DNA from 3 places in the Arthrobacter sp. TJ-270 genome. Region 2 is predicted to be linked to each of the others. Evidence: riboswitches for the same ligand, from Rfam matches in the RefSeq annotation. Region 2 holds a riboswitch; each other region holds the start of a gene.
What was found. A riboswitch is a leader RNA that binds a small molecule or an ion and turns the genes downstream of it on or off. The one in region 2 is predicted to bind S-adenosylmethionine.
Positions count from the first base shown of each region.

Region 1: linked by a shared signal. The riboswitch ahead of AC4D2M_RS01105 (aminotransferase class V-fold PLP-dependent enzyme) and the one ahead of AC4D2M_RS13915 (ABC transporter ATP-binding protein) in region 2 are both predicted to bind S-adenosylmethionine.
Region 3: linked by a shared signal. The riboswitch ahead of metX (homoserine O-acetyltransferase MetX) and the one ahead of AC4D2M_RS13915 (ABC transporter ATP-binding protein) in region 2 are both predicted to bind S-adenosylmethionine.

Region 1 covers NZ_JBZCNB010000001.1:228,672-231,900, forward strand. The annotation lists gene AC4D2M_RS01095 (cold-shock protein) at 1-203, shown strand, start outside; gene hisN (histidinol-phosphatase) at 362-1,186, shown strand; SAM riboswitch class IV at 1,243-1,358, shown strand; gene AC4D2M_RS01105 (aminotransferase class V-fold PLP-dependent enzyme) at 1,387-2,760, shown strand; gene AC4D2M_RS01110 (class I SAM-dependent methyltransferase) at 2,850-3,229, shown strand, end outside.
Region 2 covers NZ_JBZCNB010000008.1:6,093-9,321, reverse strand. The annotation lists partial or broken gene AC4D2M_RS13925 (substrate-binding domain-containing protein) at 66-431, shown strand; gene AC4D2M_RS13920 (ThuA domain-containing protein) at 484-1,179, shown strand; SAM riboswitch class I at 1,247-1,344, shown strand; gene AC4D2M_RS13915 (ABC transporter ATP-binding protein) at 1,350-2,180, shown strand; gene AC4D2M_RS13910 (aliphatic sulfonate ABC transporter substrate-binding protein) at 2,249-3,229, shown strand, end outside.
Region 3 covers NZ_JBZCNB010000002.1:387,627-390,855, reverse strand. The annotation lists gene AC4D2M_RS06465 (alpha/beta hydrolase) at 1-359, opposite strand, end outside; gene AC4D2M_RS06460 (HNH endonuclease signature motif containing protein) at 301-801, opposite strand; gene metX (homoserine O-acetyltransferase MetX) at 896-2,041, opposite strand; SAM riboswitch class IV at 2,057-2,191, opposite strand; gene AC4D2M_RS06450 (VOC family protein) at 2,504-3,145, shown strand; gene AC4D2M_RS06445 (CPBP family intramembrane glutamic endopeptidase) at 3,168-3,229, opposite strand, start outside.

The DNA of each region.
Region 1 (3,229 bases), on a different contig from region 2:
TGGCAACAGGTACAGTCAAGTGGTTTAACGCTGAAAAGGGCTTTGGATTCATCGCTCCTGACGACGGCGGCGCTGACGTCTTCGCTCACTTCTCCGCAATCAACTCCGGCGGCTTCCGCTCGCTCGAGGAGAACCAGAAGGTCAGCTTCGAGACCACCCAGGGACCCAAGGGCCCCCAGGCTGAGAACATCTCCGTTCTCTAACTCTTAGTTTTCAAAGGAAGGGACATCGGCTATCGGCCGATGTCCCTTCCTTGCGTTAAGACCGCAGTCAGCGGGCATCGCCCACGTGCAAGGGCACTCAACGCCCCGGGCATCAGGCCTCCCGCATCTGCGCGTCCCGAGGATATAGGTTGAACAGTATGAACCTCCAGAGCTACAACGATGACCTTCGCCTTGCCCATGTGATGGCCGATTCCGTCGATGACCAGACCATGTCCAGGTTCAAGGCGTTGGATCTGGCGGTTGAGACCAAGCCGGACTACACCCCGGTTACCGATGCAGACAAGTCAGCGGAAGAGGCAATCCGCGGACAACTCTCACGCGCCCGCCCGCGGGATGCCGTGCTCGGCGAGGAATTCGGGAGCAGCGGCGCGGGCTCGCGGCGGTGGATCATCGACCCGATCGACGGCACCAAGAACTTTGTCCGTGGAGTGCCGGTGTGGGCCACACTCATCGCTCTGGTGGATGAGGGCCGCCCTGTCGTCGGCGTCGTCAGCGCTCCCGCCCTCGGGAAACGGTGGTGGGCAGCAACCGGGACGGGAGCTTTCACCGGCAAGTCGCTGGCCGCCGCAACACGCCTCCGGGTCTCAAGCGTGTCTCGTCTGGAAGATGCCTCACTCTCCTACTCGAGCCTGTCGGGATGGAAGGAACGCGGCAACCTCGATGAATTCGTATCTCTCACCGAATCGGTCTGGCGTACACGGGCCTATGGTGACTTCTGGTCATACTGCCTCGTCGCTGAGGGCGCTGTGGACATCGCGTGTGAGCCTGAACTCAACCTGTACGACATGGCCGCCCTGGTACCGATTGTTACGGAAGCCGGTGGCCGGTTCACATCATTGGAAGGCGCGGACGGGCCCTTCGGCGGTAACGCGCTCGCAACCAACAGCACCCTGCATAACGATGTCCTGAAGATGCTCAACCCTTCGCTGGACGATCTGCTCCAGGAGAATACGGGTGCCTGACGTAGCCACGTAACAAAGCGAACGGAGGGTCCGGACTGTCTTATTCTGGACTCATTGGTCACGAGTGCCAGCGATAAACCCCGGTTTGCTGGCCGGCAACCCTCCTTCCGCGGTGGGGTGCCCCGGGTGACGACCAGGCCGTTCCAGAGAAGTGGTTCGGCAAGCGCGGGGCCTCCCTTGGCAGGTCCCTTGAGACCACTATGGGGTTAACTTCCGTGAGCAATGCACTTCTAGAGAGCACCAGCGAACTGTCCGCGGCGCCGCTTGCGTCAGTGTTGGGCGCTGAACTGCAGGCGCCGCTGGTTGACGGCACCGCTGTCCGCTACGTCAATCTGGACTACGCCGCTTCGACGCCGGCACTGCAGCAGGTCAATGACTACCTGCAGAGCGTTCTGCCCTACTACGCCAGCGTTCACCGGGGCGCCGGATACGCATCCCAAATTTCAACGTCGCTGTACGAGAATGCACGGAAGACCGTCCGGACCTTCGTCGGCGGTCGTGAAGACGACGCGGTCATCTTCACCCGAAACACCACGGACTCCCTGAATCTCCTGGCAGGTTGCGTACCTGGAGACGGCGAGGTCCTTTACCTCGACCTGGAACACCATGCCAATCTCCTGCCCTGGCTGGGCCGCCCCCATCGCGGACTCGTCGCCGCCGACACGATAGAGGCGACGTTTACCGCTGTGGAGGAGGTGTTGGCTTCCGGGGGAATCAACCTGCTTGCCGTAACCGGTGCCTCAAACGTGACCGGTGAGGTTCTGCCCATCAACCGGCTCGCCGCCCTCGCCCATGCTCATGGCGCACGCATCGTCGTCGACGCAGCCCAACTGGCCCCGCACCGACGGATGGATATCGGGCATGACGGCATCGATTACGTCGCTTTCTCCGGGCACAAGCTGTATGCACCGTTCGGGTCCGGAGTTTTGGTCGGCAGGCCTGACTGGCTTGACGTCGGAACACCCCACCTTGCCGGCGGCGGCGCCGTGAAGGCGGTGAAGGTCGATTCAGTTTCCTGGACAACCGGCCCTGCACGGCATGAAGGCGGGTCGCCGAACGTCCTGGGCGCAGCAGCGCTTGCCCACGCGACGGAGGTTATTGCAGCCCTGGACGCGGAAGACTGGCTCCGCCATGAATCAGATTTGCGGAACGCCCTGGTGGACGGGCTCTCCGCCCTTACCGGCGTCACCGTACACCGCATCTTCTCCGACAGCACCGACGCAATCGGTGTGGTGAACTTCTCCGTCCACGGTTACGACGCCGGCCTCGTCGCCGCCTACCTTTCCGCGGAGCATGGCGTGGGGTTGCGGGACGGGAAGTTCTGCGCCCACCCGCTGCTGAAGCGCCTGGGCCTGCCATCGGGATCGCTGCGCGCAAGCTTCGGGCTCGGATCGCGGCAGGACGATGTCGACAGGCTGCTCACCGGCCTCGCCTCACTCATCCGGGATGGGCTGGGAACCGACTATGTTGTCGACGCAGGGCGTTGGGTACCGGCTGTCGAGACCCGTTCCTTCCCGGATTGGGCTCCGCACACTCCGGGAACTGCGGGCGCAGCACCCTGCACAGCTGACTGATGGCGCGCTGACACTCCCGTTTCCCGAGCAGTCGAGACCGGGTGATTTAATTGACGGGTTCTGATCAAGTATCGACAGGAGCTATCGTCATGGGCGTTGGGGGTCCGCGCCTCGCTGAGCACCGCCGTCGTGAGTTGGCTCGGGGCTATCTGCAGGACAGTGAGCGCTATGAGCGCGTCCGTCCGGGGTATCCCCCGGAATGTGTGGACTGGCTCGTCCCGCGGGATGCACGGCGCGCTGCCGATATCGGGGCGGGAACAGGAAAGTTCACGAGGGAGCTCATCCACCGTTGCCCTGAGGTGACGGCGATCGATCCGTCGGAGGACATGCTCTCCGTCCTAGGACAGCAGCTCCCGGCGGTGGAGAAAGTTCAGGGCACGGCCGAGGCATCCGGTCTCGGCACTGCGAGCGTTGATGTTGTTTCAATTGCCCAGGCCTGGCACTGGTGCGACGCGGCGTCGGCGAGCGC
Region 2 (3,229 bases):
CTGCGGCGACGATCCGTTCGGCGAAGGTTCCATAACCCATCGCAGCTACTGCCTCCGGCTTATTCATGGAGCGGTCCTTTCCTGTGCCTGATACTCGATCGGTGTGCCTTGCATCACGTTCGGGACCAGTACATACTCAGAGTCGGCATGAAGCAATCACGTTTTCCGCCTCTCCACGGACGCAGCACTCGACGAGACGGCTGGAAAGCAGGGCAGTCCGCGGGCCGAGCACTTCGATAAATCCTAAGGATGACCTGGCGGTCGTGGCGTACGACGACGAGGTCGCCTACCTTGCCGAGCCCGCCATCTCCGCGGTGCGGCCGCCGAAGCACTACGTCGGCCGGGTGGCGGTGCAGATGCTCGCCGCCCGGATCGCCGAGGGCCGGCGACGGCCCGTCCACCGCCTGGAGCTGAATCCGGACCTGATCGTGAGGGACTCCTCGCTTGGAACGCCTCACCCGTCACCTACAGAGATGAGCTCCCATGACAACAGCACTGCTCCTGAGCGGCACCGGACGGTACGCGGACCCCTGGCACCCCTTCGCCGAGACATCCGCTGCGGTTGCCGGCCTACTTCAAGACCACGGTCTCACCGTGGAAACCGCGGACGACGTCGACTGCGCTCTCGAAGGCCTCCAGGACTCCGCCTCCTGGCCGGACCTGCTGGTGGTGAACGTCGGCCTCCCCCGCGACGACGACGGCACGTCCCCCGGATCAGAGGCCGCCTCCGCGGGGCTGGACGCCTGGGTTGCCGGCGGGCGGCCGTTGCTGGCCCTGCACTCCAGCTCCACCAGCTTCTTGGATTCGGAGTCGTGGGAGAAGGCACTCGGGGGTCGGTGGGTGCGGGGCGTGTCCATGCATCCGGAGTACGGCCGGGCACACATTGTGTTGGAGGGCTCCTTTCCGGTAGGCGTCTCTGACTTCACGGTCGACGACGAACGTTACAGCTGGCTGCGCACGTCACCGGAGGTCGTCGTCCATGCCCGCCACGAACACGAGGGGCATCTGCATCCGCTGATGTGGTCGCTGGAGCGACCGCTGGAGCGCACCGTGGAACAGGGAGCGGGAACCGCTACAGCGCGGAGCTTCTACGACGCTCTCGGCCACGACGCGGCGTCGTACGCGTCACCGGAACACCGGGAGTTACTGGAGCGCGCGGTGGACTGGCTGCTCGCCTGACCGCTGTGGGCCTGCTTTGTTACGACATATATTGCAAAGGCACGTCAGAAAGTCGTTTAGTGGAAGTCCACCATCCCGAGCGGCCGAGAGACCTGGATCGTTGACGCCGCAGCAACCCTTACCTGCATGCAGGAGAACGGGTGCTACTGCCAGGAGCGATGGAGTTATACATGAGCACCGTTCTCAGCGCGCAGCAGCAGGCACAGGCCACTAACAACGCCACAGACAAGCTGGCCCTTCCCCTGACCTTTTCCTCCCTCACGCGGTCCTTCGGCGGCGGAACCAGCGAGCATGTAGTCCTCCGCGACATCAACCTCGATGTCCGCGCCGGTGAGGTACTCGCCATCGTCGGTGCCAGCGGCTGCGGGAAGTCCACGCTCCTGCGGGCCGCAGCGGGCCTCGACGCACCGACATCCGGTGCCGTCCTCATCGACGGAACCGCGGTCAACGGCATCGATGACCGCTGCGCCGTCGCCTTCCAGGAACCGCGTCTCCTCCCCTGGCTGTCGCTCCGGGCCAACGTCGCAATCGGCCTGCCCAGGGGAACCGGCGCGGCCGCCGGCAAGGCGAAGGTCACCGAACTGCTGGGCCTCGTGGAGCTCGCGGACTTCGCCGGGCACCGGCCCCGTGAAGTGTCCGGCGGCATGGCCCAGCGGGCATCCCTGGCCCGGGCACTCGCCCGGAACCCGGGCGTATTGCTCCTCGATGAGCCGTTCGGCGCTCTTGACGCCCTCACCCGGCTGAAGATGCAGGACCTCCTTCTGGATATCCACGCAGCCCAGCCCACTACGGTGCTGCTGGTGACGCACGACGTCGACGAGGCCCTCCAGCTCGCAGACCGCATCATCGTGCTCGGCAAGTCCGCCGATCCGTCACGCCCCGGCGCCTCCGTCACCGAGGTGCTCACCGTCCCGGGCGACCGCCCGCGGGACCGCAATGCCGCCGACCTCGGCCGAATGCGCAGCTCCCTGCTCACCACCCTCGGCGTCAAAGGCCACTAGACCACACACAGCTTGTTCCGTCGTCGTGCCCGTCTGCACGGCGACTGCTACCCCTCGCAAAGGAAACCATGAACCGCACCCGCTCGCCCTTCACCCGCCGCGCCGTCCTGTCCGTAGCGCTCGCCGCCACCGGCACGCTCGCCCTGACCGGCTGCCTCGCCGGTGAGAACGCCGCGTCCGCCGAAGAGGCTTCCACGGCCACCGAGCTCAACATTGACTTCGCCACTTACAACCCGCTCAGCCTGGTCATCAAGGACCAGGGTTGGCTCGAAGCGGAGCTTGAGGACGAAGGCGTGACCGTCAACTGGGTCCAGTCCGCCGGTTCCAACAAGGCCAATGAAGCCCTCCGCGCCGGAGCGGTCGACGTCGGATCCACCGCCGGGTCCGCTGCTCTCCTCGCCCGTTCCAACGGGTCACCGATCAAGACGATCGACATCTACTCCCAGCCCGAGTGGTCCGCCATGGTCACCGTCGAGGGCACCGGCATCGAGACCCTTGAGGACCTGCGCGGCAAGTCGATCGCGGCAACCAAGGGCACCGACCCCTACTTCTTCCTGATCCAGTCGCTCGAGTCCGCTGGCATCGACCCCTCCGAGGTCACCGTGCAGAACCTGCAGCACGCCGACGGCTGGGCAGCACTGAACAACGGATCCGTTGACGCCTGGGCGGGTCTGGACCCGATCATGGCTTCGGCTGAGCAGGAGGGCGCCGAGCTCTTCTTCCGCAACATCGACTTCAACACCTACGGCTTCCTCAACGCCAACGAGGAATTCCTCTCCGAGAGCCCCGAGCTTGCCCAGACCGTGGTGAATGCCTACGAGAAGGCGCGCGAGTGGGCGAAGGAAAACCCGGAGGAGACGGCACAGATCCTCGCCGATGTTGCCGGCATCGACGTCGAGATCGCCAACGCCGTCATCATCGAACGCACCAACCTGGACGTCGACCCCGCACCGGGCGAGGCACAGCGGAAGGTTCTCGAGAAGGTCGGCCCGGTATTCGTGGAAACTGGTGATGTCTCCTCGCAGGAGCAGATCGATGAAGCCCTCGAC
Region 3 (3,229 bases), on a different contig from region 2:
GAGTGCGCCTCCTTGATGGAGTCCACCCAGTCGATGACATCCTGGACCGCTGAGGTGACCTTGTCGACGGAATAGGCGGCGTCCTGCATCAACGGGAACCAGGTGAAACCCGGCCCCTGGGCTACGGGTGCGCGGAGGGAAGCCACCGTGAATTCGTCCGGCAGGAACTCGAGGATGCCCATCAGGTCTTCCTCGTTGGCCATGTGACCGTGCAGCAGCACGAGCAGGGGCGTACCCTCGCGCTCATCCTCGGGTTTCGACCAGACAACCACTGGCGCGTTTCCTGGTGCATTTCCAGGTTCAGGGACAATTCCGGAAGCGGACACAGCGGAGCCGTCGGGCGAGAGAGAATTTGTCATTGCTCCATAGTGGCACGGGTCCACGCGGCGCTACTCCAGACAACGCAGGTTGTCCCGAGGCACGGCCAAATAGCGTCGGCTCTTGTGTTGCACCTGGACCCTTTTCTGCAACGCGCCGCCCACGAATCTCGCCAGAAGGGTGGTGGCGGTTCGGCCAGGGTGGTGTAGGTTTGCCGCCGAATGAAGTGATGCCCGGTGCGCCGGCGTCGTCGTGTCCGGCGGGCCAGACGCCTTCGGTTTTGAGCATGTAGCGGAGCTTGCACCTGGGTTGGAGATTGTGAAGGGCAGTTTTCCCGCCGTGCGCCCATGGAGTGACGTGGTCGATTTCGCAGGACATCGATGAGCGGTTGCAGCCGGGATGGACGCAGGTGGGGTTGGTGATTCGTACCCAGTCCTGCAGGTGTTTGGGTGGCCGGTACCTGTCCCTGCCGACGCTGAGCACGGCCCACGTTTCCGGGTGGACCAGGATCCTGGTGAAACCGGGTGCATGCGCGGCGAGGCGGCAATCGGAAGTCAGGACACCATTGACTCGGAACTCACGCGCCGTCGTCGTCGTGGTAGAACGCGGCCTCAAGCGCCGGTTCGAGCTGAGCTATCTCGGTGAGGAACGCATCATGTCCGATTGGTGAGGCGATGGTGTGCACGGCCACGTTGCCGGGCAGGGCGGATGCCAGCTCATGCGACTGGGAGGGCCAGTACAGCCGGTCGGAGGCAACCGCCGCGACGAAGAACTTCGCCGTGGCATCGGCCAGCGCGGTGGTCAGGCTGCCGCGGCCGCGTGCGACGTCGTGGCTCATCAGCGCCTCGGTGAGGATCAGGTAGCTGTTGGCATCGAACCGTCCAACCAGCTTGTCCGCCTGATGGTCCAGGTAGCTCTCCACCTGGTAGCGGCCGCGGCCATGCGGCAGAGGTGACCCGAAAGGTTCCTCAATGCCCTGGGCCGCGCGGCCGAACCGGTGGCCGAACTCGGCCTCCGAGCGGTACGTGATATGTGCGATCCGCCGTGCCAGACCCAATCCGTGCTCCGGACCGGCCGATCCGTAGTAGTCGCCGCCGGCGAACCGCGGATCGAGCCTGATTGCCTGTACCTGAGCCTGCGCGAAGGCGATCTGCTCAGCCGTGCTTGCCGCTCCGCAGGCGATGACGGCGCAGCGCTGAACGCGTTTCGGGTAGGTCACTGCCCACTCAAGCGCCCGCGCGCCTCCCATGGAGCCGCCGAGCACCGAGTGCCACGAGTCAATACCCAGAAGGTCCGCGAGCAGCGCCTCGGCGCGCACGGAATCGCGGATGGTGACGAAGGGAAACCTCGAGCCCCACGGCCTGCCCTCCGGATCGAGCGACGCGGGGCCCGTGGACCCGTAGCAGCCGCCCAGCATATTGATGGACACGACGAAGTACCTGTCGGTGTCGATGGTCCTGCCGGGACCAACCAGGCCGTCCCACCAGCCGTCTTCTGTTGAATCTCCCCTGGCGACGTGCGAACTGCCCGTGAGCGCGTGCTCAATGAGCACCGCATTGGAGGCGTCCGCGTTGAGGGTGCCCCACGTCTCGTAGGCCAGAACGACGTCGGGCAGGTGCCCCCCGGTTTCCAGCGTGAGGGGGCCGATGGAAAGCCGCGGCACGACGACGCCGTCAACGAACTCCGCCTCGTGGTGCGGTTCCGCTGTGGTGATCCCTGTCAAACCTGCCGCCTTTGTGAATCGTGCTTGCTCCTGCACACCTCGTGCAGGGCCTGGTCGTCACCCGGGGCACCCCACCGCGAGAGGAGGGTTGCCGGACAGTAAGCCGGGGCTGGTGGCGGGAAGGAACCCACCGCACTGTCACTCGTGACCTCGTACAAGAAAACCCGACCAGGATGGGAAAGGGCAAGTATTGTGACTCGCGGTGAAATGGTCCGGCGTTCACTGGGCCGGCGGGAACGCTTGAGTGGGGCCGCCTCCGTCTATGGGCAACGGGCCGCCCCACTCAAGGGGGACGCCCAGTGGGCGTCCCTGCAGGAAACTCCGGCGGTCTCGGAACCGGGCTCCCTGTCCGCTCCACTATCCGTGGCTGACCTTGGGGTTTGCTTGGGCACTTCACCCCGATAGCTATGACTTAGGTAACCCTAAGTCGAGGCGTGCATCACAAAGTGCCAAAATGGGGCCATGCGCCTGGATCATGTGTCTTATGCCTGCGAACCCGACGGCCTGACGGCCACTGCGGACCGGATTTCCGACGCCCTGGGCGTGGAATTCGTGAAGGGTGGAGTACACCCCCGGTTCGGCACCCGCAACATGATTTGCCCACTGGCCAACGGCCAGTACCTGGAGGTTGTCGAGGTACTCGACCATCCTGCGTCGGACAAGGCACCTTTCGGCCAGGCCGTGCGTGCCCGGTCCGAGGCCGGCGGCGGCTGGATGGGCTGGTGTGTGGCCGTTGACGATCTTGCACCTTTCGAAGAGCGACTGGGCCGCAGCGCCGTACCCGGTAACCGCAAGTTCCCTGATGGTCAGGAGCTGACCTGGCAGCAGATCGGCATCAAAGGCCTGATCGCTGACCCGCAGGTTCCCTACATGATCCGCTGGGATGACGGCACGGAGTCCCTCCACCCGTCCCAGGCGCGGCCCGCGTCGGTGCGCCTCAGGGCGCTGACCATCGCAGGGTCCGCCGAGCGTGTGACGGAATGGCTCGGCACCCCCGCCAACCACCCCCTGGACGACGTTGACGTGGAGTGGATCGCCCCCAACGGCACACCGGGCATCATGTCGGTCACGTTCGAGACCCCGAAGGGCTCCGTCAGGATCTAGTCAGGGCCCGCCTCGCGCCGAGCTAGTTCCCGATGCCGATGGCAGGGCCGAACAGAGCAAAGCCGACAAAGCCCGCAATGTCGA